4 regions of the Chryseobacterium sp. MEBOG07 genome follow, and region 4 is predicted to be linked to each of the others. Evidence: riboswitches for the same ligand, from Rfam matches in the RefSeq annotation. Region 4 holds a riboswitch; each other region holds the start of a gene.
The links. Region 4 has a riboswitch for cobalamin ahead of LF886_RS07275 (TonB-dependent receptor plug domain-containing protein). Riboswitches for the same ligand answer to the same signal wherever they lie in the genome.
Positions count from the first base shown of each region.

Region 1: another riboswitch for cobalamin. It lies ahead of metE (5-methyltetrahydropteroyltriglutamate--homocysteine S-methyltransferase); the one in region 4 lies ahead of LF886_RS07275 (TonB-dependent receptor plug domain-containing protein).
Region 2: another riboswitch for cobalamin. It lies ahead of prpB (methylisocitrate lyase); the one in region 4 lies ahead of LF886_RS07275 (TonB-dependent receptor plug domain-containing protein).
Region 3: another riboswitch for cobalamin. It lies ahead of LF886_RS17930 (T9SS type A sorting domain-containing protein); the one in region 4 lies ahead of LF886_RS07275 (TonB-dependent receptor plug domain-containing protein).

Region 1 covers NZ_CP084579.1:3,277,516-3,282,183, reverse strand. The annotation lists gene LF886_RS15130 (hypothetical protein) at 1-100, shown strand, start outside; gene LF886_RS15125 (sensor histidine kinase) at 170-1,192, shown strand; gene LF886_RS15120 (LytR/AlgR family response regulator transcription factor) at 1,198-1,965, shown strand; gene LF886_RS15115 (Lrp/AsnC family transcriptional regulator) at 2,013-2,474, opposite strand; cobalamin riboswitch at 2,670-2,855, shown strand; gene metE (5-methyltetrahydropteroyltriglutamate--homocysteine S-methyltransferase) at 3,031-4,668, shown strand, end outside.
Region 2 covers NZ_CP084579.1:4,129,011-4,133,678, reverse strand. The annotation lists gene prpC (2-methylcitrate synthase) at 32-1,183, opposite strand; gene prpB (methylisocitrate lyase) at 1,170-2,078, opposite strand; cobalamin riboswitch at 2,526-2,717, opposite strand; gene LF886_RS18965 (hypothetical protein) at 2,966-3,532, shown strand; gene LF886_RS18960 (hypothetical protein) at 3,716-4,668, opposite strand, start outside.
Region 3 covers NZ_CP084579.1:3,917,181-3,921,848, reverse strand. The annotation lists gene LF886_RS17940 (toprim domain-containing protein) at 1-729, shown strand, start outside; gene clpP (ATP-dependent Clp endopeptidase proteolytic subunit ClpP) at 841-1,527, shown strand; gene LF886_RS17930 (T9SS type A sorting domain-containing protein) at 1,762-2,871, opposite strand; cobalamin riboswitch at 2,934-3,127, opposite strand; gene LF886_RS17925 (esterase-like activity of phytase family protein) at 3,362-4,630, shown strand.
Region 4 covers NZ_CP084579.1:1,582,682-1,587,349, forward strand. The annotation lists gene LF886_RS07260 (VOC family protein) at 1-217, opposite strand, end outside; gene LF886_RS07265 (hypothetical protein) at 238-1,074, opposite strand; gene pafA (alkaline phosphatase PafA) at 1,127-2,773, shown strand; cobalamin riboswitch at 2,902-3,080, shown strand; gene LF886_RS07275 (TonB-dependent receptor plug domain-containing protein) at 3,113-4,668, shown strand, end outside.

The DNA.
Region 1 (4,668 bases), 1.7 Mb from region 4:
AAGAGCCAGGTTTTGTGTGGATAAAAATAATGAGGCCAAGCTGGATTTCTTAGATGATAAAGGGAATGTTACTGCCTCGTTTCCCGAAAAGAAAAAATAATAATACAAAGAAATAGCTCTGTAAAAATATAGGGCTATTTTTGTGAAAAAATGACCACTCATAAAGCTGATGAAAACTATTTTAAAACAGATTAATCAGAACAGATATTTCCTTCTGTTTGTACTTTTGTTTGCCTATCTGCAATCTATTCATATCCGTATAATTATAAGAAGGACATTAGATGCATATGTCTTTACTCCGGAAGGTGCTGTTGCCACTTTTATCAGTGCATGTATTCTTTTTTTTGTAATGGATTTTTTCGTAAAGAATTGGAAGAAATCATCAACATTCAGTATTGCGGATATTCTTAAAATATTCAGTTCTTCACTTTTGACCTACCTGTTGGTGATAAAAATAATAGGCTTTATGATTTCATTGGCCTTTGGGACCATTGAGAAAAATTTCAACAAGGAAGTATTCACCCTCTCTACTTTTTCGGACCTCATTGGTGGTTTTATATACGGGAGTTTTTTCCTGGCTTACCGCTATTATAAAAAGAATACAGCCTATCAGAAACAGTTGGCTCTTTATCATCAGGCATTATCTGACAGTAAAATTAATCAGCTGAAAGCACAGCTTAATCCTCATTTTTTGTTCAATAATCTCAATATTCTGGACCAGCTCATTGAAGAAGATAAACAAAAAGCTTCTGACTTTTTGAACGAATTTGCTGAGATATACCGCTATGTTCTGGATGTTTCTGATAAAAAAATAATTTCAGTGGAAGAAGAATTGGCTTTTGCAGAAAAATATTTTAAACTGATACAGTACAAATATGGAAATGTTTATTCTTTGAAAGTGGATCATAGTGAGACGTCAGGGAATATTATTCCGCTTTCACTGCAGCTGCTGCTGGAAAATGCAGTTCAGCATAATATTGGGACCTTTGCCAATCCGGTTTTGATTGTAATAGATCTGAATCATAAAATAACAGTTTCTAATAACAGGCTTCCCAAGCGAAACAGTAAGAAAACCTCCGGAAGAGCATTGAATAATCTTATAGAGCAGTATGCGCTGCTAACAGATCAGCAGGTAGAGATTTTAAAAACAGAAAATGAATTTTCAGTAATCATTCCTATAATTCCAGCATAAGAAATATGATAAAAGTGGTAATCATCGAAGACGAAATCCCGGCCAGAAACAAATTGAAACGTTTCATCAATGAGCTGGACGAATCCGTTGAAATTGTTGCAGAAATTGACAAAGTAGAAGAAGCTATCGCTTTTTTTAAAAATTCAAATGTTGATCTGATCTTTTCTGATATTGAACTATTGGATGGAAATGCCTTTGAAATCTATAATCAGGTGGATATTTCCAGCCCGATTATCTTTACTACTGCCTATGATCAGTTCTTGATGAATGCCTTTGAGAGTAATGGAATAGAATATCTTTTAAAACCATTTTCAAAGGATCGTTTCCAAAAAGCCTGGAACAAATTTCTGTTACTGAAAAGCACAGCCTCTGAGCAGCAAGATGTTTTAGTAAAACTTCAGCAAATGCTTAATAACAATCATCCCGGAAAAAACTATAAAAAGAGATTTACAATCAGTTCACATCAGGGAATTTATTTTATAAATACTGAAGATATTGCTTTCTTTGAAGCAGAAGAAGGAATTGTTTTTGCCGTTGACACTGCTGGAAAGAAAAACCTGCTAAATGAATCAACGTTAAAAGAAATTGAAAAACAGGTAGATCCTTTAGCCTTTTTCAGGATCAACAGAAGCGAACTTGTTCAAAAAAAACATATTGAAAGAATAGAACGCTACAACAAAAACACACTCTCCATCAAAATAAAAGGATACAAAGACCATCTTATTACCAGCCAAAGCAATACCTCTTCCTTTAGAAAGTGGATAGAAGAATAGTGGATGAAATCTTTTTTAGAGTCGATAACTTTCAACTCCTCATCAAATCATATGGTCAGTCCATGATTGTTTTTCACCTCAGCCATGACAAAAGTACTGTGAGTACTTCCAATGGAATCTACAGAGCCTAACTTATTAAATACAAAATCCTGATAATGCTTCATATCTCTGACCTGTACTTTCAGAAGAAAGTCAAAATCTCCGGAAATATTATAGCATTCAGCAACTTCCTCAATTTCTAAAATTTCTTTTACAAAATCATAGCCTACAGACCTGTCGTGAATTTTTAGTTTGATCTGACAGAAAACGGTAAACCCACGGTTGAGCTTTTCAGCATCAAGAACAGCAGCATATCTTTTTACAAATCCGTCCTGTTCCAGTCTTTTTACCCTTTCAAAAACCGGTGAAGTAGAAAGGTTTACTTCTTTTGCAAGTTCTTTTACGGTCAGTTTTGCATTTTTCTGGAGCAGCCTGAGCAGCTGTACATCCTTATCATCGAGTTGTTCCACAGAATATTATTCTTTTATAGTATTAAAACAGTCAAATTTACAGAATTATATGCTTTAGTATTGTTTTTTAAAAGATTAATTTGCTTAATTAATTTACTTTGATTGCGCTTTTATTCTGTATTATTAATTTTACACAAAATTAAAAACTTTTAGTGATGGCAATTGTTATCAATAAAAGTACAGTTCTTTAAAGATACTTCATCAAACAGGAAAGGTTTTACTTAAGGTAAATTAATAGGGAATCGTGTGAGAATCACGAGCTGTCGCGCAACTGTAAGTAACACACCAAAGGTTTCTGTCCTTGCATATCCACTGCCAAAGCGGGAAGGATGACAGAAACTGTTACAAGTCAGGAGACCTGCCTTTACTGAATTGACAATGCTTTCGCGGTCTGAAGCTTTTGGGTCATACAGATGATATATCGGATAATACATTTTTTCGTGTGAGAGAAATTGTACCGTTCGCTATATTACTATTTTCCAAAAACTCTTTATCCAAAGCATTATGAAACATTTTAAAGGGCTTTATCATTAAGTTTAATTAAAAAGTTTAAAAAATGCAAACTCACATTCTAGGCTATCCGCGTATTGGTAGCAAAAGAGAACTCAAAAAAGCCTGCGAGCAATATTGGTCAGGTAAAATTCTTCTGGAAGAACTTCTGAATACAGGCAGAACTATCTGTAACCAAAACTGGAATATTCAGAAAAAAGCAGGAATTGATCTTATTCCGTGCAATGATTTCTCGTATTATGATCAGGTATTGGATATGAGCCTTGTAGTAGGAGCGATCCCTGCACGTTATCATGAAGTGGTGCTGAAAAAGAATAATTCTGAACTGGATCTTTATTTTGCCATGGCAAGAGGATATCAGAAAGAAGGATTGGATATCACAGCAATGGAAATGACCAAGTGGTTTGATACCAATTATCACTATATCGTTCCCGAATTTTATAAAAACCAGCAATTTAAGCTAAGCTCGGATAAAATTTTCAATGAATTTGCAGGAGCAAAACAAGCGGGAATCAACGCAAAGCCAGTTATTATCGGACTTGTTTCTTATCTTCTTTTAGGAAAAGAAAAAGAAGAAGGATTTGATAAACTGGATCTGGCTGGAAATCTTCTTTCCGTATACACAGAGATCTTAACAAAACTTCAGGAGCAGGGCGCAGAATGGATTCAGTTTGACGAACCTTTTCTGGCGTTGGATTTAACGGAGAAAGCGAAAGAAACTTATCATTTTGTTTATTCTGAAATAAGAAAACGTTTCCCGAAACTGAAATTTATTGTCGCCGCGTATTTTGACGGATTGAAAGATAATGTATCGCTTGCTGCTTCACTTCCTGTGGATGTACTGCATATCGATCTTGTAAGAAATCCTGAACAGTTGGATGATATTCTGAATGCTATTCCGGAAAGCTTAAGTCTTTCATTAGGAGTGGTGGATGGAAGAAATATCTGGAAAAATGACTATGAAAAGTCATTGTCCTTCATCAAAAAAGCTGTTGAAAAATTAGGATCTGAAAGGATTTTAATTTCTCCATCTTGTTCATTGCTTCATTCACCTTGCGATCTGGATTTTGAAACCAACCTGAATGCTGAGATTAAAAACTGGCTGGCTTTCGCCAAACAGAAAGTAGAAGAAATAGTAACGCTTAAAGAGCTGGCTTCCGGAACAGAAAATGAACAGATTCTTGCAACATTTGAAGACAATAAAAAAGCAATTGCAAGCAGAAGAACGTCGTCTCTCATTCATAATGATAAAGTGAAGCAAAGAGCCCATGCTGTAACTGAAAAGGATGCTCAAAGAATAAATACATTCAAAATCCGTAAAGAAGAACAGCAAAAAGAATTACAGCTTCCGTTATTCCCAACGACAACAATCGGATCATTTCCTCAGACAACAGAAGTAAGAAGCTGGAGAGCAAAGTTCAAAAAAGGAGAGTTGACAGCAGAACAATATGATGCTCTACTGAAAGAAGAAACCCAAAGAACGATTCGCTGGCAGGAAGAAATCGGAATTGATGTGCTGGTACACGGAGAATTTGAGCGCAATGATATGGTTGAATATTTCGGAGAACAGCTGGAAGGATTTGTATTTACTAAAAATGGATGGGTACAGAGCTACGGAAGCCGTTGTGTAAAGCCTCCTGTAATTTTTGGAGATGTTTCCCGCCCGACTCCTATGACGGTATAT
Region 2 (4,668 bases), 2.5 Mb from region 4:
TTTTAAGTTTAATTATTAATTGAATTTTTTATTATCTGTTTTCGATGGAGACAAAGTCTTTATTTTCAGGACCTGTATAATTGGCGCTTGGACGGATGATTTTCCCATCCTGTCTTTGTTCAATAATGTGGGCGCTCCATCCTGTAACTCTTGAAATAACGAATAACGGAGTGAACATCAGGGTAGGAACTCCCATTTGGTGATAAGATACTGCGGAGAACCAATCCAGATTAGGGAACATTTTCTTTTCTTCCCACATGACACTTTCCAACCTTTCAGCGATGTTGTATAACAGCATATCTCCGGCTTCTTCGGAAAGTTCTTTGGCTACTTTTTTTATGACTACATTTCTAGGATCTGATATCGTGTAAACAGGGTGTCCAAATCCAATAATGACTTCTTTGTTGGCAATACGCTTTCTGATATCTTCTTCAGCTTCATCAGGAGAATGATAACGGCTTTGTATTTCAAAAGCCACTTCATTGGCTCCTCCATGTTTTGGACCTCTTAAAGCACCGATAGCGCCTGTGATACAGGAATAAAAATCTGAAGATGTACCGGCAATAACACGGGCCGTGAAAGTAGAAGCGTTAAACTCATGTTCAGCATACAGATTAAGAGATATCTCCATTGCTTTTATCCATGAATCAGGAGCTTTTTTGCCATGTAACAAATGAAGGAAATGTCCACCGATAGTATCGTCATCAGTCTCAACATCAATCTCTTTACCATTGTGGGTATAATGATACCAATATAAAAGTCCGGAACTGAATGATGCTAATAATTTATCAGCAATATCTCTTGCTCCTGCGACATTATGGTCATCTTTTTCAGGCTGAATACTACCAACTGCTGAAACCATTGAGCGCATAACATCCATTGGGTGTGCTGCTGCCGGAATACTTTTTAAGATATTTCTTACAGAATGAGGAAGACCTCTCAAAGATTTTAATTTGGCTTTATAGTTTTTCAACTGTGCTTCTGTAGGTAACTGGCCATAAATAAGAAGGTAAGCCACCTCTTCAAATTGTGTTTTTTCTGCAAGATCCAAAATATCGTAACCTCTGTAATGGAGGTCATTTCCGCTTTTTCCGACACTGCAAAGAGCGGTATTGCCTGCTGTAACTCCGGAAAGGGCTACACTTTTTTTAGGTTTAAATGTTGGTTCGCTATTTGTTGACATGAGTATTTTGTTTAAAAAGATTATCTAATTTTTGTTCATAATCGTGGTAGCCGATACTGTGATAAAGTTCTTCTCTTGTTTGCATAGTATCCAGTACGTTGGCTTGTGTTCCGTCTTTGCGAATATGATTGTATACATTTTGTGCCGCTTTATTAGCAGCCCGGAAGGCAGAAAGAGGGTAGAGGATGAGCCCGACACCTGCGTTTTTTAGCTCTTCTACCGTGTACATTTTAATCATCCCAAATTCTGTGATATTCGCAAGCACAGGAATTCCGGTAGCATCAACAAATTTTTGATAAAAACTTAAATCGGGTACTGCTTCAGCAAAAATGAAATCTGCACCCGCTTCTTTATAGGCTACGGCTCTTTCTAAAGTTTTTTCCAGTCCTTCATTGGCAAAAGCATCTGTTCTTGCGCCGATAACAAAGCTTTCATCGGTACGGGCATCTGCAGCAGCCTTAAGACGGTCTACCATTTCTTCTTTGCTTACGATTTCTTTTCCAGGCCTATGGCCACAACGTTTTGCACCCACCTGATCCTCGATGTGTACCGCTGCCGCTCCGGCTTTGATCAATGATTTAATAGTTCTGGCGACATTAAATGCAGAAGGCCCAAAACCTGTGTCGATATCTACCATTAGCGGCAAATCACAAATATTGGTAATACGCTGAACATCTATGAGCACATCATCCAGAGTGGTAATCCCTAAATCAGGAATTCCTAAAGACCCTGCTGCAACACCTCCTCCTGAAAGATAAATGGCATTAAAGCCAGCCTGCTGTGCCAATAATGCATGGTTTGCGTTAATGGCTCCAACAATCTGAAGGGGATTTTCTTTTTCCATTGCCTCCCGGAATTTCATGCCGGGAGATTTCCAATTTTCATTTTTGGTCATTATAATATTTTATTGTTGAGTTGAAATTTGTTTGCGAATGAGCAGAAGAGCTGTAAATGCTTATCTTATTAGTAAAAAAGGAAGGGTAGAAAAGGATTTTAGTAATCTTAAAATCACATTGATATTGAGGATTTTGCAAAGTTCTTGCTGTACAGGTCTGTAAAATAGAACTGTTGTTACTGCATGAATAATTAAGATTGTTTCGGTACACCTTATAACTTTTTACATTGATTAAACCTTATAAAAAGTTCTCAGTAAACTTCGCGGTGCTTTATTAGAAAAGAAAAATTACGGAAAGGGGGATACGAATTTGAGCCATGGAATAATGAGAACAACCTAATGCTCACTCGTAATCCATCTCAAAAAGTAATACAGATTGACAAAACAGTTTTATCACACTATATCCATAACGTATCATACCTGACTGTAAGCTTCAAATCGCGAAAGCATCGTCAATGCGAAATAGGCAGGTCTCCTGACTTGTAACGGTTTTTATCATCCTTCCCATATAAAAAATATACAGTGGATATCAATTGATAAAAACTTTATGTGTTACTTACAGTTGCGCGACAGTTCGTGATTTGCACACGATTCCCTTTTAATGCACACCTAAGTGTAACCAATTTCGGTTGATAAAGAAGGTTTTAAGAACTCCTTGGTGGTAAATATAGGTATTTTATAATAACGAAAAAGATATTTTATGTAATCAATAATTGTTTTGATTTAATATATTGAAAACGTTGTTGTTATGGGGTTTATTTATGAGATGAATGGATTAATTATATTGTTAAATTGATACAAAAGATGACCGGAAAATTAAAGATAGTTAATAAATTTGTTATTCTTTTTTCATTTTACTAATTTTATTAACTAGAGATAATTGACCAATGATAGACATTATAGAATTTAAAAAAAACTTAGGTTTGGGAGAGATTCCTGTAGAACTTGAGAAACTGATCTATTTCCAGAATACTATTTCCTCGTTTGGAAATTATTCACAAGATTTTGGTGTTTTAATCGATAGTAAGTCCGGATTGAAAAGCTGGAGTGATGATGAAATTTTTTTGAATAGTATGTTGCCTTTTGCTCAGGCAAATGGTTCCGGTTCATTCTATGCAATCTGGAATAACGGAACGGATCAGCCTTTAAATAAAATGCCAGTAGTTGTTTTTGGAGATGAAGGTGGTGTTCATATTGTTGCTGAAAATATTTTACAGCTTTTACATTTACTTACTTTTGATACTGAGATTTCAGTAGAGTTTGATGAAGCTTATTTTTATAAAGATGAAGATGATTATGAAGAGAGTGAAGATTTAAGCAAATATTTGACTTGGATGAAAGGAGATTATGGCTTAAGCCAGATCGAAGAACCTGATTTACTGATTAAAAACGCTCAGGCTCAATATAAAGAAAGTTTCGATCAATGGTTTGGGCAATATTTTACAGATAATTAATTCTTGTATTAATAGTTTTCTTGCATAAGATTTTAATAAAGTCTATGAAAAACAAAAAAGACTCACAAAGATTGTGAGCCTTTAAGTGTTCATGGCAGGATTATTATTGAACACTTTTATGGCTAAGGTGATACCGTTAGTTTGCTTAATTGCTTGATTTTTTTCTTGCTATTTAATCTCAATTCAATTTTCCAGATCAAAGCTTGATATCGTATGAAAAGCATCTGCTTCTTTATTTTTTTCTCCTTGAAAAGTATCATAATTAACTACTAATAATTTCCCTTTATAGATAATAGTTTCACAAGGATTATCCAGTTTCCCATCGGAACCGTCTGCATTATCATTTTCCCAAATCAGCGAAATTGTATTGGTATCTAAGTTGAGCTGATGTACACTGTTGTTCTCATAATTGGCAATAAAAATCGAATTTCTTTTTTCGTCATAAAAAAAACCGTCACAGCATTTTAACTGATCTGAATCGAAAACTATTGTATTCGATTTTACTTTTCCATCCTTGTCAAATTCTAGTTTATTAATAACACCATCTCCAAAATTTCCTGCATACAAATTTCCTTTTTTATCAAAAGCAATCCCGTCAATTCCTATCGTTCTTTTCGTAACTTCTGGTTTTAAAGTAAAAGTTGCAATGATATAATTTTTCTTATTGGCTGCATTTAAAATGATGTTTTTAGAATTTAATTGTTCCAATGAAAAACTGTAAATTCCGCTTTCTCTTCTGTTTTCAAATAAAGCATCTGTTATATAAACCCGGTTTTTATGCCATCTTACAGCTTCTCCGAAATTAAATCCTTCAACCAAAACTTCAGCATTTAAAGGTTTTCCTTTTTTTACATTAATCCGAATCAATCTTGAAAAATTTTCATTTTCTGTAAAAAACTGATTATCCATTACGTATAGATTTCCATCGGGACCAAACTCCATTCCCATTGGATGTACTTTTTTAGTAATAGGATGCAATGGAAGTTGATCAAACCAAGTGACGGGTTTATCATTTTCATCAAAAGTTAGAATTTTGCTCCCGTGTTGATCAAATGTAATTGGATTTGTGATCGATAAAAATAGATTGCCTTTTTTATCTAAAGCCATTCCGTCTGGCGTTTGGCAGGTTTCTCCCA
Region 3 (4,668 bases), 2.3 Mb from region 4:
TTCGGACTTTCTGAGCAGAGTCTTTTCAATGAGCTAGGGGTTCAGAAGCAGATCACGCAGAATCAAACTCATCATGTGCAGCAGCAACAGAAGGAAAATGTTGCTCCTAAGATGGAGATTGTTCCTTTGGATAAGGAAAAAGAAGATCCTTTTTTGTTTGATGTGTTGTTTATGGAGAATAAACTTGTTGAACACATGCTGGCGTTTGGAGATATTGTTCTGAAACGTAGAAATGAACAGGGTGAAGAATATCAGATTACAGTAATTGAGGAGATTCTTCATCATTTTGAAGAAGAGCAGTATGCATTTTTAGTCAAAGGAAATGAAATCATTATCACTCAAGTGAGGGAAGGAATTCAGAAAGACGAGCTCAGAAGTGGAAACTTTTTTGTATCTTTTATGGATGAAGAGATTACTACAAAGGTTGTAGATGCTTTGATTCCGTTGGATGATCTTGAAAACTGGGCTTCCAGAAATATCTATCCACCCAATTACGGAGATAAAGTGGCAGATCAGATCCAGGGAGATGTTTTATTGCACAAATACAGATATATTGATTATTTGATCACAGAAACGGCAAAAGAACTGGATCAGTACAGCAGTACAGATGAAGGAAAATATTATGAGCTGATAAAAAAGATTACCTTACTGAAACAGGCTTCCATCAGATTGAGCAATATTATCGAGTATTCACCTATCAAAGGGATTTATGTAGATCGAAAGAGATAGTTTGAAGTCAGTTTTTTTTGATATTCTGTGACAAAAAGTCCTATAAAATTTTAGGAATAAATATTGTAATTTAAACTTCAGGAATATTTAAAAATAATACATAATAAAAATATGGACATTAAAAAAGAATTCAGAGATTTCTCTGTAAAGCACTTAGGAAACAACGGTTTGGTTACCGATCAGTATATGGGAATGTATGGCCCAACGAATCTTACACCGTACATCATGGAAGAAAGAAGATTAAACGTTGCTCAGATGGACGTTTTCTCCCGTTTGATGATGGACAGAATTATCTTCCTGGGAACGGGTATTGATGATCAGGTAGCAAACATCGTTACGGCACAGCTTTTATTCTTAGAAAGTGCAGACCCATCAAAAGATATTCAGATCTATATCAACTCTCCTGGTGGTAGCGTATATGCCGGTTTAGGTATTTATGATACGATGCAGATCATCAAACCGGATGTAGCGACAATCTGTACAGGTATGGCTGCTTCTATGGGAGCTGTATTATTGGTTGCCGGAGAAAAAGGAAAGCGTTCTGCGCTTAAGCACTCAAGAGTAATGATTCACCAGCCTTCAGGAGGTGCTCAGGGAGTAGCTTCAGATATGGAGATCAACTTGAGAGAGATGCTGAAATTGAAGCAGGAGCTTTATGAAATCATCGGTCACCACTCAGGGCAAACTTACGAGTGGGTAGAGAAATCTTCTGACAGAGATTACTGGATGACTTCTGAAGAAGCTAAAGGTTACGGAATGGTAGATGAGGTTCTACAAAGATCTACAGAGAAAAAATAATTGATTGTAAAATCATAAGAAACCGTACCAATCTGGTGCGGTTTTTTGTTTATCACAAAGCCTTAAAAGTTTTCTCCCGGGAAAATTAAAACGCTTACAAATAGTCAACTGGAGACGTAAAATTCCCCTCTTCCGGAGGGGTGGCGAAAATTCAAAGAATTTTTGACGGGGTGGTTTTACGTGTAGTTCTGGACATATCATTATAAAAAAAGCGCCTTTTTAAAGGCGCTTTCTCTATTTCTTAACCATTTTATGGATCGTTGTATTTTCAGCTGTTTTAATTTCAACAAAATAAACCCCTGAATGTAAAGACTGGATAGTAATCTTTGCTTCCTGAGAAGTCATTACCTTCTGTCCTGTGGCAGAATAAATATTCACTTCCTTCAGTTTCTCAGCAGTTTCAATCTGAATGAAATCACTTGCCGGATTAGGATAAATACTGAATTTTTTCTTATTCACATCGGACGTTCCCAGTGTTGCATTAAATGCTTCAGTAGGGGTAAACGGTCTTCTCTGTCCAAAACTCAATCCCAACCAGTCGTTGTTGCTCAACTGAATTTGAGAAAGGTTGGTTTTTGTTTGCCAGCTCGACAAATCTTTTCCTTTATATAACTTCCAGCCGTCTGATCCGGAAGCATTTCCTGTGAATGAGTTCAATGATAAATTGGAAATCTGATTATTGGCGGATGTAACATTAAAATAGGAAGTCTGTGACTGGATCAGTTGTAAAGCCTGTTCAGCCGTTATACTTCCGTTATATTTTATTCCAAAAACAAAAGAATTGGCACTTCCGTTGGCATTATCAGTTCCGAAATCGATTACGATAAGACTTGTATTGCTTCCTGTTCCAATCCAGTTGGTAACCTGAGATGGAGTATACCATGTAGAGCTGTAAGCTGCAACGGGAGGAGAGGGAGGGGTGTCGTAATGATCAAGACCGTATGACACTCCATACCATTTTCCGTCAACCAATGGAGTATAGCCTACACCATTGTTCCATGCCATGTTTGATGCGCTGGACCCAGACCATGTTATCCAGCTATCATCAGTAGTGGAGGTATGATGATTATAATTCAGGATAGAAAGATATCCTGTAGGAATATCAACCTGCATTTTGGATTCGGCGGCTACAATTGCATTGATAAGATCTTCCATCACTAGACCATTGCCATCAAAACGATATCCCCACGCATAAGAATTGGGAGTACTGTCGTCATTGAAATCTGCAATGAAATAGGCCTTTTTAGAACCGGTTCCTACCCAAAATTTGATGTCGTTTTCTGTGAATTGGGCCGACAATAACTGCATACAAAGCAGTAAGAAAAAAAGATAGATTTTTCTCATGATATAATTTAATTAAAGTTTTATTCCCGAAACTTATCTCCAGAGGAAAAACAATTCTTTCTCTGAAGTCAGTATCTTAAGGCAGGTCTCCTGGCTCACATCTTACAGCTTCCTTCCCGGATTTTCAGATCCAGTGGATATTATGTGCGGTAAGTTTAAACAGTTTACAGTTGCGGGTACAGCCCAAGATTTGAATGTTATTCTCACTTGATTCCCTATTAATGAACATTGTTCAGCCTTAAAAAACGCTGCAAATATATCATATAAATAGGTGAGTCTGTTTTGTGAATTATCTTTTTTTTGGATTCTTAAAAAGTTGATTTTCATATTAATTAATGATTGGATTGAATCATTAGTGTTTTATTTTAAAATTCAATATTTTTCTGTTTATATTCAATTCATTTTAAGGTTCTATTGTTAAAACACAATTATCATTATATTCAAGATCAGTTTATAATCAATTTATACTTTCGCAGCCATAAAAGTGAATATGAAAAAATTACTATTGTCTGTTGTAGTGCTGGCAGTATTGGCTTCATGTAAAAGTGATGATGATACCACAATGATTAACCAGGATATTAATTATTCCAAACTCCCTCAGGAGTTTCCATTTACCAAATTGGCTACGATAAACGGAGTAGATGTTATCAATGGCGGATTTGGTTCCGGAGCTGCGGCTCACCCTACGAGAAAAGGCGAATTTTACGTCATTACAGATAGGGGACCCAACACGGACTTCCAGAATGGAAAAAAATTTTTAACCCCTGACTTTACGCCTACCATTATGCATTTTAAAATCAATGCTGACGGAAATGTAGAGGTAATCAAATATATTAAGCTTAAAAATCCATCGGGACAGCCTATTACAGGCTTACCAAACCCTGTAGGAATGGGAAGCACAGGAGAAATAGCCTACGATGCTTCCGGAAATGTTCTGGGTACTGATAAATATGGACTGGACAGTGAAAGTATTGTTGCTGCGGCTGACGGTACATTCTGGGTTTCTGATGAATATGGTCCGCATATTGTGCATTACAGCGCAGACGGAGTAGAAATGGAAAGAATAAGCCCGATAGGTGTAAATACAGGAACAAGAAAATTACCTGCAGTTTTGGCCAAAAGAAGGGCTAACCGAGGAATGGAAGGACTTGCTATTACCCCAGACGGAAGAACATTGGTAGGAACAATACAGTCGATGATGTATGTGCCGACCAAAGCATTGGCAACCAATACTAGCTTAACAAGAATTGTCACATTTGATATTATAACAGGGCAGACCAAGCAGTTTTTATACAAACAGGATGGGGGTGCTTCTGACTCAGTTTGTGATATTACGGCACTAAGTAACAATGAATTTTTAGTAATCGAAAGAGATGGAAATTTCGGATCTCAGGGAGGGCTTAAAAAGGTATACAGAATCAACCTGAGCAATGCAAGCGATGTAAACGGAGCTGATATCAATGCTGTAGACGGGATGAAAGTGAACGGAAAAGCTTTAGAACAGTGCTCATGGGATGAGATAACGAATGCAGGGATAAAGACTGTCACCAAAACATTGGCAGTGGATCTGGTTGCAAAATTGGGTTATGAACATGATAAATTTGAGGGAATTGTTTACTTAGGAAACAATAAACTGGCTGTTTTCAATGATGATGACTTTGGAGTAGTGGATGATGGAAACGGAAACCCAAAAGCTAAGATTCTTCCTAAAACAGGGAAGGTAGACAAAGGAACGATGTATGTAGTCGATTATCAATAGTTAAATATTATCGAAACATACATTAGTTATGATATATA
Region 4 (4,668 bases):
GTTTGTCTTCAGCTTTTGAGGTTAAAAAGCCTTTTTTGATATTGGAACCTGCAAGGCTTACAGAAGCAAATGAAAGACTCGTTTCTCCAGTAGATAATTCTCCGTAGTCTTTTTCCGGAGTGATGAATTTTATTTCAGTACCAAAAGTATTTTTATAAAAATTCATGGACTGTTCTACATTTTCAACATAAAGAATGACATATTTGAATTTGATCATATTTTTGAATTAAAATGGTTTTATTTTTTATTTATAATGTATTCTTCATCTACCATCAGCTCTATATGAGGACCCTGTAAAGGATACTGTTTGAAACTTCCGAAATGACCGAAGTGAAGAGGGTATTTCTGGGCAAGCTGCCGTACTTTACTTCCAAAAGAATTAATATCCACCTTTTGAATCCTCTCTTTCTTCTGTCTGCCATTGGTAAAAAAGAGCATCAGGTTGCAATGATTTTCAAAATCGAAATCAGTATAGTAGAATACATTAAGGTTTTCTTCGGGACATAGCTTTATCAAGTCATTAATAAAGCTTTTTTTATCCTGTAAAGGTATATTGCAATCGATTCTAATTGAAAAATTTTCAGCATTATACTTTTTAAAATCTGAACCCACCATTTGAATGAAACGATGTTCAATATTTTTAAATCCTTCTCTTTCCGGTGCATAAGTTTTGCTGGATTGAATGGTAAAAGGGGCACTGGAATCTAATAATACAGCATTTTCACAGATCAGCAATTCTTCAATTTCTAGGGCAAATTGAAAATGAAAATCAAAAAGCAGATGGTCTCTGATATTGATGATCAGATGATTTCCATCGATGTTCATATGTAAGTAGGTTTCTTTGAAATCTGTTTTCAATTCTTCCAGTTTTCGGATAAAATCATCTGTATTTTCAACCTGAACTCTTGCTATCAGCTCGGCTGGGTTATCGGCATGCCCACCATATCCCGGATAAAATTTGAAAAACTGAAAATTATATAAATGATCTGGGAATTTGAAATACCAGTATACGCCTAGAATCATAGAGGGTTGATTGATGAATTGTACAATAATCAAAATTAAATAAAATTTCACACTCCAAAACTTTCAAAACCCTTAAATTTGTTGTCAATAAAAATTTACTTGGATGCTTAGGAACATTTCAATTGCGGCAGCTACTTTTTTGTCCGTAGTTACAATCAATGCGCAGAAGAACAGAAATACCCAACTTGAGAGACCAAAATTAGTTGTCGGTCTGGTAGTAGATCAGATGCGTTGGGACTATTTATACCGTTTTTATGGTAAGTATGGAAATGATGGTTTCAAAAGACTTTTGAATACAGGATATTCTTTGAATAATGTACATATTCCTTATGTGCCTACCATTACAGCTTTGGGACATACGTGTATTTATACAGGATCTGTGCCGGCTATTCATGGAATTGCTGGAAACGACTGGACAGATAAAGAAACAGGTAAAGGTGTTTACTGTACTGCAGATGAGAGCGTTCAGCCGGTAGGAACTACCAATGTGAAAATCGGAAGTCACTCTCCGAAAAACCTTTGGTCTACTACGGTAACTGACGAATTGAGGCTGGCTACCAACTTCCAGGGAAAAGTAATTGGAGTTTCTTTGAAAGACAGAGCTTCTATTCTTCCTGCAGGACACACTCCAAACGGAGCTTTCTGGTTTGATGACAGCACAGGAAATTTCATCACAAGTACATGGTATATGAATGATCTTCCTCAATGGGTAAAATCATTCAACTCTCAGAATCTTCCTGAAAAATTAGTAGCCAACGGTTGGAATACCTTACTTCCAATCAACGAATATACAGAAAGTGCACCAGACAATTCTCCTTGGGAAGGTCTATTGGGAAGTTCAAAAACACCTACTTTCCCTTACAGTAATTTAGCTCAGGATTATCAGAAGAAAAAAGACAATATCCGTTATACACCTTTTGGAAATACACTGACATTGAAGCTGGCAGAAGCTTCTGTAGAGGGTGAAAAACTGGGTGGAGATAATATTACAGACTTTTTAGCAATTAACCTTGCTTCTACAGATTATGCAGGACATAAATTTGGTCCAAATTCTATTGAAGTGGAAGATGTTTATATCAGATTAGACCAGGATCTAGCAGAATTTTTCAAATATTTGGATTCAAAAGTAGGAAAAGGGGAGTATACGGTTTTCCTTTCTGCTGACCACGGTGGAGCGCATTCTGTAGGATTCCTTAAAGAACATAAAATCACTACAGGGTTCTTCGGTGAAGATGCGGAAAAGAACCTGAACCAAAAACTGAAAGATAAATTTGGTGCAGATAAACTGATCAATGCGATTGATAACTATCAGATTTATTTTGACAGAAAAGTATTGGCAGACAGCAAGCTTGAATTGGATGATGTAAGAAACTTTGCGGTAAAAGAACTGGAGAAAGATCCTACCGTTTTATATGCTGTTTCAGTGGATAAAGTTCAGGAATCAAGTATTCCGGAGCCGATTAAACAAAGAATTATCAACGGAATCAACAGACAGAGAAGTGGAGATATCCAGTTAATTTCTCATGACTCTATGCTTCCTCCATATTCTAAAACAGGAACTACACACAGTGTTTGGAACTCTTATGATTCTCATATTCCATTGATCTTTATGGGATGGGGTGTGAAGCAAGGAGAAAGCAACAAGGCTTATCACATGACAGATATTGCACCTACGGTATCTTCTTTATTGAAAATTCAGTTCCCAAGTGGAAATGTAGGAAACCCGATTACGGAAGTTATTGGTAGATAAATTGAATACAATTATTCTATGATAAATGGCTGCTTTCGATTGAAAGCAGCTTTTTTTGTGAATTATTTCTCCAAATTTTTAATCTGCCACACTCCAATCTCACTTTTTGGCGAATACATATAAAAAGCTATCTTTGCAAGAAATTTGGTTTCCAGTATATTGGAATGAAAAGGGAATCGGGTGTAACCCCCGGACTGTCCCCGCAACTGTAAATCGCAAAAAAAGTTTCTGCAAAAAACCACTGTCTAAAAACGGGAAGGAGCAGAATGCGAAAGTCAGGAGACCTGCCAGAATTATAATCAAAAAAACATATTGCTTTCGGAGGAAAAGTAAAAGAGTATGGATATAAAAAGATCATTAGTACTGCTTTTTTCGTCTTATGGCTGTTTTCTTTTTGGACAAGAGAAGACCATTGACACTATTTATGTCTTCGACAACCAGATGAATAGGGTGAAACTTTTTCATCCCGTAAAAACAATTTCGGCAGAAGAGGCCGAGAAAAACTCCAGTAACCTTTCAGAACTCCTGAGATTTCAGTCGCAGGTTTATATCAAAGAAAATGGGCGTGGTGCTGTTTCTTCACCGTCTTTCAGAGGAACTACTGCTCAGCAGACGGCTTTTGTATGGAACGGAATTAATATCAACTCCAATTTTTTAGGACAAGGAGATATCAATAATATTGCTTTGTTCGGATATGACCAGATTGGTATAAAAGCCGGCGGTGGAAGTGTAGTATATGGAAGCGGCGCTATTGGGGGAAGTATCCACCTGAATAATACCCTTGATTTTAATAAAGGTTTCCATGGTTCTTTATTTTCTGAAGTAGCTTCTTTTAATACCTATAATAATTTTGTAAAAGGATTTTACAGCAATGATAAGTTCAGCTTTAAAGCTTCCGGTAATTATTCTGTAAGCGAAAACGATTATAAGGTAAGCGATCTGAATTATATCAACAGAAACGGAAGTTATTACAATACGACATTCAATGTAGGAGCTTCCTATAAGATCAACAGTGATCATAAAATTTCCTGGCAGAGCCAGTTTTTTGATTCTTCACAGCATTTTCCTGTGTATGAAGAAACGGGAACCAAAACGAAATATAAAACTCAAAGTGTAAGAAGTCTTCTTTCGTGGGATTGGAACAAAACGAAGTTCAGTAACTCCTTGAAAGCGGCTTATACGGAAGAGAACTTTCAGTATTTCGGCTCGCTAAATCTTCCTAAATCAAGTGGGGGAACAGGGAAGAATTATATCTTTAAAAATGATTTCAATTATTTCCTGAATTCAAAGTGGAATTTTAACCTTATTGGGGAATTTCAATTAAATAAAGGAGAAGGGTATCAGAACGGAATATCCAGCGTTAGTAGAAATATTGGTTCTGTTTCCGGATTGTTGAGATATTTTGCAACGAAAGACCTTCGTTTTGAGGGTGGATTTAAGAAAGACTTTGTGGAAGATGTAAAGTCACCGTTTTTGTATTCATTCTCCGGAAAATGGAGCGCTGCAAAATGGTATGATGTGAGCATTAATGTATCAAAGAATTTCAGATATCCTTCATTTAATGACATTTATTATGAACCGGGAGGAAACAAAGATCTGAAGCCGGAAACATCTACTCAGGTGGATATGACGAACGAGTTCAAAGTAGGAGATTTCAAGCTTGCTTTGTCTCCTTATTATATGAATGTGACCGATCTTATTGTATGGCTGCCTACAGCATTGGGATATTGGCAGGCATTTAATGTCAATAAATCTGAATCTTACGGATTAGAATCTCAGCTGTCTTTCAGTAAACAATTGGGCAATCATAAGATCCGAGCCAATGCAGGATATTATTATGCAAGATCTATCGATAAAGAAACGAATATGCAGAGACCTTATGTTCCTATGCACAG